2 regions of the Streptomyces sp. NPDC051976 genome follow, and region 1 is predicted to be linked to the other one. Evidence: riboswitches for the same ligand, from Rfam matches in the RefSeq annotation. Region 1 holds a riboswitch; the other holds the start of a gene.
What was found. Region 1 has a riboswitch for S-adenosylmethionine ahead of thrC (threonine synthase). Riboswitches for the same ligand answer to the same signal wherever they lie in the genome.
Positions count from the first base shown of each region.

Region 2: another riboswitch for S-adenosylmethionine. It lies ahead of AB0M29_RS18285 (putative leader peptide); the one in region 1 lies ahead of thrC (threonine synthase).

Region 1 covers NZ_JBFAXL010000049.1:13,805-19,089, forward strand. The annotation lists gene AB0M29_RS34300 (trehalose-6-phosphate synthase) at 1-1,212, opposite strand, end outside; gene AB0M29_RS34305 (glucosyl-3-phosphoglycerate synthase) at 1,512-2,477, opposite strand; SAM riboswitch class I at 2,640-2,769, shown strand; gene thrC (threonine synthase) at 2,787-4,067, shown strand; gene AB0M29_RS34315 (ubiquitin-like small modifier protein 1) at 4,064-4,339, shown strand; gene AB0M29_RS34320 (cold-shock protein) at 4,872-5,075, shown strand.
Region 2 covers NZ_JBFAXL010000016.1:28,818-34,102, forward strand. The annotation lists gene AB0M29_RS18270 (acyl-CoA dehydrogenase family protein) at 1-1,154, opposite strand, end outside; gene AB0M29_RS18275 (winged helix-turn-helix domain-containing protein) at 1,169-1,735, opposite strand; gene AB0M29_RS18280 (glutathione S-transferase C-terminal domain-containing protein) at 2,081-2,857, opposite strand; gene AB0M29_RS18285 (putative leader peptide) at 2,968-3,033, opposite strand; SAM riboswitch class IV at 3,070-3,214, opposite strand; gene AB0M29_RS18290 (DUF1707 and FHA domain-containing protein) at 3,398-3,985, shown strand; gene AB0M29_RS18295 (bifunctional o-acetylhomoserine/o-acetylserine sulfhydrylase) at 4,338-5,285, shown strand, end outside.

The sequences.
Region 1 (5,285 bases):
CAGGACCAGGGCCACGCCGCGGTCGGAGACGACCGGCACCTCCTTGGCGACCAGGTTCATACCGTCCCGGATCGGGTTCACCAGCGCCACGTCCGCCAGGCGGTACGCGGCCAGCGAGCGGGCGAAGTCGTCGTCGACCTTCAGCAGCACCGGCTGCCAGTCGGCGGTGCCGTAGTCCGCGTTGATCGCCTCGGCCACCCGGCCGACCTCCGCGGTGTACTCGCGGTAGACCGCCAGATCCTGGCGCGAGGGGTACGCGAAGGCGACATGCACCACGCGCCCGCGCCATTCCGGGTGCTCGTCCAGGAGCTGCCGGTACGCGAGCAGGCCGCGCACGATGTTCTTGGACAGCTCGGTGCGGTCGACCCGGACGATCAGCTTCCGCTCGGCGCCGGTCTCGGCCCGCAGCGTGGCGATCCGGTCCGCCACGTCGGAGCGGTGCGCGCGCTCGCGCAGGAAGTCCGGGTCGGCGCCCAGGCCGTGCACGCCCAGCCGTGTCGTACGGCCGCGGTAGGTGACCGCGTGCCCGTCCTCCGACAGCTCGGCGCCGAGCACCGCGACACAGCACGCGGCGAAGGCGTCGGCCCAGCGGCGGGTGAGGAACGCGGCGCGGTCCGCGCCGAGGATGCCCTCCAGCACCTGCGCGGCGACGTCGTCGGGCAGCATCCGGTAGTAGTCCGGCGGCGCCCACGGGGTGTGCGTGAAGTGGCCGATCCGCAGGTCGGGGCGGCGCTCGCGGAGCAGCGCCGGGACCAGGGACAGGTGGTAGTCCTGCACCAGCACGTGCGCGCCCTCGGCGGCCTCCTCGGCCAGCGCGTCCGCGAAGGCCGTGTTGTACGCCTCGAAGGACGCCCACTGGGCGCGGAAGTCCTCGTCGAAGACGGGTTCCAGCGGGGTCTGGTAGAGCAGGTGGTGCACGAACCACAGCACCGAGTTCGCGATGCCGTTGTACGCCGCCTCGAACACGTCCGGCGCGATCGCGATCATCCGCGAGCCGGGCTCGGCCACGCCCTGCCGCACCGCCTCCCGGTCACCGTCGCTCAGGGCCGCGCACACCCACACCGCGCCCGCGTCGTCCCCGATCGCGCTCAGCCCCGACACCAGGCCGCCCCCGCCGCGTCTGCTGCGCAGGGCTCCCGTCTCGTCCACGCTGTACGTCACCGGGCCTCGGTTCGACGCGACCAAAATCCGCGCACCGGCGCTCTTCACCATGCGGCGAGCCTAGCCCCCCGGGCTCCCCCTCAAACGTCCCCGGCCGCGCCGCGTGTGGCGCACGGTGCGCCCGTGACGCGCCCGGCTGCGCCGGAGTGCCCCGATAGGGGCGCGGGGAAGCGCGCTGCGCTGGCGGAGGCCCAGGCACCGGACGTGCCCCGTCAGGGGCGCGGGGAACTGCGCGACCAGCCCATGACCGGGCTGCAGGTCACCACCGGCCCCAATGGGGCAGACGCGTTGTTTTCGGACCACCGGCCGGTGGGGGCGGGCCGCGCAGTTCCCCGCGCCCCTTCGGGGCACTACGCGGCGTGGCGGGCCACGTATTCGTGGATGTCGAGCATGGGGGGACGTTCGTCGGTGTCGACCGGGTGGGTGTGGGGGGCGAAGCCGCGGTCGGTGAGGTGGAACTGGGTGAGGCGGGGACGGACGAGGTGGGCGCGGGAGAGCCGCTGCTGGGCGGTGCGGTAGATGGCGGCAGCCATACGGCCAAGGGCCTGCCCGTCCTGGTGCCGGTGGTGGCGGACGCCCACGTCCACCTGGGCGAGCGCGTCGAGCCCGACCAGCCCGAGGGAGTCGATGAGCATCGCCAGCTCGACCCCGTAGCCCACGGGGAAGGACAGCCGTTCCAGAAGCGTGCGGCGCGCCGCATACTCGCCGCCGAGCGGCTGCACGAAGCCCGCCAGCCGCGGCCAGTGCAGATTCAGCAGCGGCCGGGCGACCAGCTCGGTGACCCGCCCGCCCCCGTGCGGCACGACCGCCCCGTCCGTCTCCAGCGGCCGGTCGTACATCGCCTTGACGAGCTGCAGGCCGGGATCGGTGAGCAGCGGCCCGACGATCCCCGACACGAAGCGCGAGTCGAACTCGCGCAGATCCGCGTCGATGAAACAGATGATCTCGCCGCTGGTCACCAGCAGTGACCGCCAGAGCACCTCACCCTTGCCCGGCACGGCCGGCAGCCGCGGCAGGATCTCGTCCCGCCGCACCACCCGGGCCCCGGCGTCCGCCGCCACCCCCGCCGTACGGTCGAGGGAGCCGGAGTCGACCACGATCAGCTCGTCGACGAGCGGCACCTCGGCGGTCATGAGGTCGCGGCGGATGGCGGTGACGATCTCGCCGACCGTCTCCTCCTCGTCCAGCGCGGGCAGCACGACGCTGACGGTGCCCTGCGCCCCCGCCGCCCGCTTGGCCGCGAGCAGCGCGTCCAGCGGCCGGTCGGCCGCGGTCCAGGACCGCTCGGCCAGCCACCGTTCCACCTCGTCCAGCACGTGCGGGTCTCCCTCTCGGCCTGGTGTTGTATCCATCTCGCGGTTCGGACGACTATCTCAACTGTCACGCTCGTCGGTTACAGTCTTGAACAACGCGTAAGAGCCCGGCATGCCGGGGTCGCCACGCGCACAAACGCCCGGATGCGTCATCCGGTGCCATACCGCTCATCCAGAGGGGCAGAGGGAACGGCCCGTTGAAGCCCCGGCAACCCTCCCGCCGACCGCGAGGTCACACGGTGGGGAAGGTGCCAATTCCGTCTTGTGGCGATGTCCGTCACAAGGAAGATGAGGAGAAAGGGCCTCGCCATCATGGCTGTGCAGACCGTCGCCGCCGACACCACCACCCCCTTCGGACCCGCCGCGGCGCTCTCGTGCCGCGAGTGCGGCACCCGCTTCCCGCTGAGCCCGATCTTCGCGTGCCAGGAGTGTTTCGGCCCGCTCGAAGTCGCCTACGACCTGCCGCTCGGTGACCCGGAGTCGCTGCGCAAGCGGATCGAGGCCGGGCCCACCAACATCTGGCGGTACGCGCCGCTGCTGCCGGTGCCCGCCGACGTCGCCGACAAGCCCAATCTGAACCCCGGATGGACCAAGCTCGTCAAGGCCGACAACCTGGCCCGTGAGCTGGGCATCACCGGTGGCCTGCACATCAAGGACGACTCCGGCAACCCGACGCACTCCTTCAAGGACCGCGTGGTGGCCATCGCACTGGAGGCCGCCCGCACCTTCGGCCTCACCACCTTGTCCTGCTCCTCCACCGGCAACCTGGCCGGCGCGGTCGGCGCCGCCGCCGCCCGCGCGGGCTTCCGCTCCTGCGTGTTCATCCCGCACGACCTGGAGGCGGGCAAGGTCGTCATGGCCGCGGTCTACGGCGGCGAGCTGGTCGGCATCGAGGGCTCGTACGACGACGTGAACCGCTTCTGCTCCGAGCTGATCGGCGACCCGATCGGCGAGGGCTGGGGCTTTGTGAACGTGAACCTGCGCCCGTACTACGGCGAGGGGTCCAAGACGCTGGCGTACGAGATCTGCGAGCAGCTCGGCTGGCGGCTGCCGGACAACCTGGTCGTCCCGATCGCCTCCGGCTCCCAGCTCACCAAGATCGACAAGGGCCTGCAGGAGCTGATCAAGCTCGGCCTGGTCGAGGACAAGCCGTACAAGATCTACGGGGCCCAGGCCGAGGGCTGCTCGCCGGTGTCGGTGGCGTACAAGGCCGGTCACGACGTCGTACGCCCGGTGAAGCCGGACACGATCGCCAAGTCGCTGGCGATCGGCAACCCCGCCGACGGGCCGTACGTGCTGGACATCGCGCGGCGCACCGGCGGAGCCGTCGAGGACGTGAACGACGAGCAGATCGTGGACGCCATCAAGCTGCTCGCCCGCACCGAGGGCATCTTCGCCGAGACCGCGGGCGGGGTGACGGTGGGCGTGCTGAAGAAGCTCATCGAGACCGGGCAGCTCGACCCGGCCGCCGAGACCGTCGTGCTGAACACCGGCGACGGACTGAAGACCCTGGACGCGGTGGCGCCCACCACCGGGCCGACCGCGACCATCCGCCCCACCCTTGCCGCGTTCCGAGAGGCTGGCCTCGCATGAGTGCTTCTGTTCGTATCCCCACCATTCTCCGTACCTACACCGGCGGCCAGGCGGAGGTTCCGGCCGACGGGGCGACGCTTGCCGAGGTCATCGAGTCGCTGGAGAAGAATCACGCGGGCATTTCCGGGCGGGTTCTCGACGACACCGGAAAACTCCGTCGTTTCGTGAACGTTTATGTCAACGACGACGATGTCCGTTTTTCCGAAGGACTTGACACGGCCGTTCCGGACGGCGCGAGCGTGTCGATCATTCCGGCGGTCGCGGGCGGCTGAGTACGGCCGTTGAAGGAGTCTTCACGGTGCGCTGAAGACGTACGGAAGGCGTACTGAAGGCGTCACGGTTACCGGCAGTCACCAGAACCGAAATGTGCCCCGTTCACCCTTTGCGGTGGATGGGGCACCGGTCTGTCCGGGCTCCGTCGGGGGTCGCAACGGGCCTACGCGGGGCGGTAGTTGAAAACTTGTACAGTTGCCGGGGGCAAGTTGCCACCCCTGTGGTTGGTGCGGCGATTTATCGCCAAATTCACGTGACGAATGTCCTGAAGGTGCTGTATGTCCGGTCCGAGATGCCCCGTCATAAGCACCTTTCCTGTGGTATTTCGGATCGATCACGCCAGGAATTCTCGTCCAATTGACCTGTTGCACTGGGCATCCGTGCAGATACATTCAGCCGCGGTCGACGCGTTCCGGCGCACACCCCCCAGGGGTCTCCTTGCCACCGGTAAGGGGTCCAACGGCGGGTGAGGTCTGACCCGGACCCGCGGAGTGCGGGGCCGCGATAGGGCCAGTAATAGGGGAGTTAGGAATGGCTCAGGGCACCGTCAAGTGGTTCAACGCGGAGAAGGGCTACGGCTTCATCGCGGTCGACGGTGGTGCGGATGTTTTCGTCCACTACAGCGCGATCCAGATGGACGGTTACCGCACCCTCGAAGAAGGCCAGCGAGTCGAGTTCGAGATCTCGCAGGGTCAGAAGGGGCCGCAGGCGGACATGGTCCGGCTGGCCGGCTGACAGCTCCGGCGCGTTCGGCCACCGACGCGACGCACTCACGCCGAAGGGTCCGTACCTCAGCCGAGGTGCGGGCCCTTCGTGCGTCCCGGACGTCCCGGTGCGTCACGCGGCGGGCACGGCGAGTGCCGGGCAGGGGCCTGGAGTTATCCACAGGCGCTTGCACTCGATGGGGTCGAGTGCTAATCATTGGCGTTAGCACTCTACGAGTGA
Region 2 (5,285 bases), on a different contig from region 1:
TGGTGCAGTGCGTGGGTGCGGGCGTTGCGCCAGAAGCGGTCGAATCCCAGCCTGGACGACGCCGAGCGGACGCCGATGACATCGAGGGCGCGGGTGGTGGACTCGTGCGCGGCCCTGGAAGCGGCCGATTCGGCCATGGCCACCAGGGCCGAGGTCTGCGCGTACTCGTCGTACGTGACGTCCTCGCCGCGTGCCAGTGCCCCGTGAACGGCCTCCAGCGCCTGCTCGTTCAGTGCGGAGGCGGAGCGGGCGAGGATGGTGAGTTCTCCGTAGGCGCTCAGCAGCTCCGGGTCCTGGGAGGAGTCGGCGCGCCAGGCCGAGCGGCCCGCCCTGCTGTACTCACGGGCTTCGGCGAGGACTCCCTCGGCGATGCCGAGCAGGAGCTGGACGGAGAGCAGACGCCCGAGCGGCGACGTGAGCGCGGTACGGGGCGACAGGACGCCCTCGTCCGCGGACAGGGAGCCGAGCACGTCATCGGCGACGACGGGTACGGCGTCGAACTCCACGCTGCCGCCTGCCGCGAGCCGCTGGCCGAAGGTGCCGGCGTCGTCGTCGACGCGCACCCTGGGGTCGGCGGTGTCGACGACGACGGCGAAGGGCTCGCCGGTGTCGGCCCGTTGGGCCCGTACGAGGAGACGGTCGGCGACGAGGGCCCCGGTGGTGAAGCTCTGCCGACCGTCGAGCACATGGCCGCGGGCCGACCTGGCCAGTGTCAGCGGCAGTTCCTGGTCGGCGACACCACCGCCCCAACACCAGTCCGCCGCCGCGGACTTCCGCTCGATCCGGGCGGCGAGAGCGGGCACCGTGAGGAACCGCGCGCCGGACGACAGGAAGTAGTGACAGCCGAGCAGTTGCCCGATCGCGCCGTCGGCGGCGGCGATCTCCCGTACGACGGCGTAGGCCGTGGGCCAGTCCCCGCCGCCGCCACCGAGCTCAGCCGGTACGAGGAGCCTCAGCAGCCCCGCCTCCCGCAGCCGGGACACCTCGTCGACCGGGGCCTTGCCCGCCTGGTCCCTGGCCACCGCGTCCGTGGCCAGGTCGTCCGCCGTGTCGCGGGCCACCCGCAGCCAGTGCGCCCGGCCGGGACCGGCGGTCCGGTCGGAGGCGGGGTCGGAAGCCGGGACGGGTACGGACAGCGCCGTGGCAACGCCCATGGCGTGGGAACTCCTCAAGGTCGGCGGCGGGCATCGGGGTTGGGGCTCTCCTGCTGGTCGGGCACGTACTTGTAGCCCACCCGCCGTATGGTGACGATGCGGTGTCGGTACGACCCGAGCTTGCGGCGCAGCCGCGCCACGTGGACATCCACCGTGCGGCCGTCGCCGATGTGGTCGTAGCCCCAGATGTCGGCGATCAACTGCTCGCGTGAGTGCACGTGGTGGGGATGCCGTACGAGGTGGGCGAGCAGTTCGAACTCCAGGTAGGTGAGGTCGAGTTCGCGTCCGTCGACCTCGGCGACATGCCGCGCGGGATCGATGCGTACGCCATTGCCTCCGGCCTGTGGCGCGGGCGGGGTGTCCGCGTAGCCGACCGGTCGGATCCTTCGCCGCGGCACCTCCGCGGCGAAGAACTGCGCGGGGTCGGTGCCCTCGGGGACGAGCACGAGGTAGCCGATGAGGGGCGTGGTGCCGGGTTCCTCGGGGCCGCTGCGCGGGGCGTCGTCCAGGAGGCGGAGATGCCGCACGTCGGGCAGGAGTGCGTGCGGGACAGTGGTCTGAGCAGGGATTGCCGTGGTCATGGCGGTCGTCCTTCGCAGGTACGTCGGGCCATCAGGCGCGGTGGGACCGGCCGCCTGATCACCTGGGATGAGTCAGAAGCAGCGGAGTGACACGCGCGGGAAGTGAGTCGCGTGCCCTAGGCGCGACAGCAGGCGGCGCTGACGACGTGACCAAAGTCGACATGCCGACGACGTACGAGTCGTTGCTTGAAGGGCATGTGCATCATCCTGCGCACCCGAACGGCACCCCGTCAATGCTTTCCTAGTAAATCGATAGGAAATAAGGTGGCGGGGCGCCGTTCGGAGGCGTGCGGGGCGTCTCGTGGGCGAGCTGGACGGGTGTCCGCGTTCGCGGCCTCCAGGCTCTCAGGCCGCGTCGGCCCTGGTCCGGAAGGCGGGATGGTGGTCGCCCAAGCGGCGTACGTAGTCCCGGAGCCGGTGGTGCGAACCGAGGGCGCCGGCCGGGCCGAGATGGACGAGCGCCACCCACAGGTCCACGTCCGCGGCCGTCAGCTCATCGCCCAGCGCATACGGCTGCCCGGCGAGCCGGTTCTCCAGCAGGTCCAGCGCCGCCGCGCGCCCGGGGCCCTCGGCGTCCCGGGTGACCTCTCGGTCCAGCAGGTCACGCAGCGCGTCCACGTCCGCGGCGCGGGCCGGCGGGCGGAGCGCCGCGGGGCAGACCCCGTCGTCGCCGAACCGCAGGCCCGCCAGGTCGCGGAGGATGTCGCAGACCTGGTTGCTGACGACGCGTCCGGTCCACCGGTCGCACAGCGCGGGCGCGGTCAGCGGACCGTCGTAGTGGTACGCCGTGGCCTCGTACGCCCGGCGCAGTGCCGCGAACGCCTCGGGTGTCCCGGCGGGTCGCGGGGCCAGGACCGTGGTGGTGAGCGAGTCGTTCAGGCCGAGCAGGTCCACGCTGATGGACACGCGCAGCGAGCTCGGGCAGTTCTCCGTCAGGAACAACTGGTAGCGGTGCGGCGCCGGGTAGAAGCCGCCCGCCAGACCGACGCCGATACGGTTGTGGAAGCGGTGGGGGAGGGCGGACGGTGCGATCGCCGCGGGGCGATGGCCCGAGGTCGGCGAAATCTTGGTACAGGCGCTGGAGTTGTCTGTGCTGGAACAGTGCGCATGGCTGTCGGACATGACTCTCCCTTGGGGCGCGAGGAAGCCACTGCCGCCTTGTGGGCACCAGCGGCCGATGGGATGCGACTACGCTTCTGGCGCGGGTCCGGATCGTACGGACCGGTAGCGGATCAGTAAGCGCTGGAGACGCGCTGAAGATCGATGTGAAGGCGCCGCGTGAAGCCGTTCCAGGGCATTCCCACCAGTCCCACCTCCGGAGCTCGCGACACGCGAGACCACGCTTGCCCCGCCGCACCGGCAGGACCCGGTCGTCACCCGGGGCACCCCATCGCGGTGGAAGGGTTGCCTGTCAGCGGGCCGGGGCCGATGACCACAAGGGCGGGCGAACCCGCGCCGTGGGCGCTGACAATCGTGACCGTCCCCGTCAGTTTCGGCGCGGCCCGTGCGGCCGTCAAGAAGTTCGCGCACGCGGTCTCACCTGGTGGTCACGCGGGGAGATCACGCGTCGAGATCACCGTTGGACCGGCCTTCCGCGGTGAGGCGCATCGAAGCGGCCCGGTGTCGTGGACAGCCGTCTCCGCCCGGTGGACAATCTCCCTCGTGAGCCAGTATCAGGGTGAGGTTCCGCTCGCGCGGGCGTCCGACGCGGATCGCGACCACGTCCTGGAACTGCTGCGTACGGCAGCGGTTGAGGGACGGCTGTCGCACGAGACCTTCCTCTTCCGCATGGAGCGCGTGCTCGTCGCACGCGACCTGGCCCAACTGCGTTCCACGATCGCGGACCTGCCCGGGGCCGGGGCCGAGGCCGCTCCGCCGCCTGCCGCCCCGGCGTCCCCCGGCGGGTTGCGACGCTTCCTGCGCCGGGCGTCCGCCGCACCGACCCACCTCGCCCTCCGCATCCGCCGCCGCCACCGGATCCGCCACCTGCCCGTCCTCGCGCTGCCGCCGGCCGGCACACGCTCCCTGGTCATCGGACGCGCCTCCAGCAGCCATCTGCGGCTGTCCCACGAATCCGTCTCCCGCTCGCACGCCGTCCTCACCGCCGCCGTCGACGGCTGGTCCCTGTGCGACCTGAGTTCGCTGAACGGCACACGCGTGAACGGCCGGCGGCTGACCGGCCAGACGCCCGTCCGCCCCGGCGACTGGGTCACCTTCGGCAGGATGCACTTCCGGCTCGCCGCACCGTGACGGGGCGTCAAGGAGCTTGACGTAAGGGGTGGATGAAGCTCCGTGCTGCTCCGCTACACGGCACGGGCCCGCCGAAGGTGGTGGTGCGCGGCGCGCGGCTGTGGTTTCCTGGCCGCATGACGACCGTTCTCGTGACCCGCCGCCACGTGGACTACGTGCGTGTCACCAGCACGGGTTGTTGTTCCGTCGAGAGCTGACGCCCCGCTCCGGCCCCTGATCGTCCTTCCCCCGCGCGCCGCCGCATCGCGGCCGTGCGCTGCCTGCTTCGCCGTATCCCCGCATACCCCCGCATACCCCCGCTTGCCCCCGCACCCGGCGCACCCTCCTGCGCGCCGCCGTACCAGGGAGACCCATGAGCCAGCCCATCGACTCCGTCACCGCAGGTCATACGCCGGAGGAAGGCCCCGCCGGGCCGGACACCTCGGCGTGGTCGTTCGAGACCAAGCAGATCCATGCCGGTGCCGCGCCGGACCCGACCACCGGGGCGCGGGCGGTGCCGATCTACCAGACCACGTCGTTCGTGTTCCGCGACACCCAGCACGCCGCCGACCTGTTCTCGCTCGCCGAGCCGGGGAACATCTACACCCGTATCCACAACCCCACCCAGGACGTGTTCGAGCAGCGCGTCGCCGCGCTGGAGGGCGGCGTGGCGGCGGTGGCGCTCTCCTCGGGCCAGGCCGCGGAGACGCTGGCGCTGCTGACCCTGGCGTCCGCCGGCGACCACATCGTCTCCAGCACCTCCCTGTACGGGGGCACCTTCAACCTCTTCCGGCACACCCTGCCCAAGTTCGGCATCGAGGTCTCGTTCGTCGACGACCCGGACGACCTCGACGCCTGGCGGGCGGCGATCCGCCCGAACACCAAGGCGCTGTTCGCCGAGACCCTCGGCAATCCGCGCGGCAACGTCCTGGACGTCCGGGCCGTCGCCGACGTCGCCCATGAGGCGGGCGTGCCGCTGATCGTGGACAACACGGTGCCCACCCCTTATCTGCTGCGGCCGTTCGAGCACGGCGCCGACATCGTCGTCCACTCGGCGACCAAGTTCATCGGGGGCCACGGCACGACCATCGGTGGTGTCGTGGTCGACGGCGGCACGTTCGACTTCGGGCAACACGCCGACCGCTTCCCGGACTTCAACGAGCCCGACCCGAGCTACCACGGACTGCGCTACTGGCCCGCCCTCGGTCCCGGCGCCTTCGCGATCAAGCTCCGCGTCCAACTGCTGCGCGATCTCGGCCCCGCCATCGCCCCGCACTCGGCGTTCCTGCTGCTGCAGGGTGTCGAGACCCTCAGCCTGCGC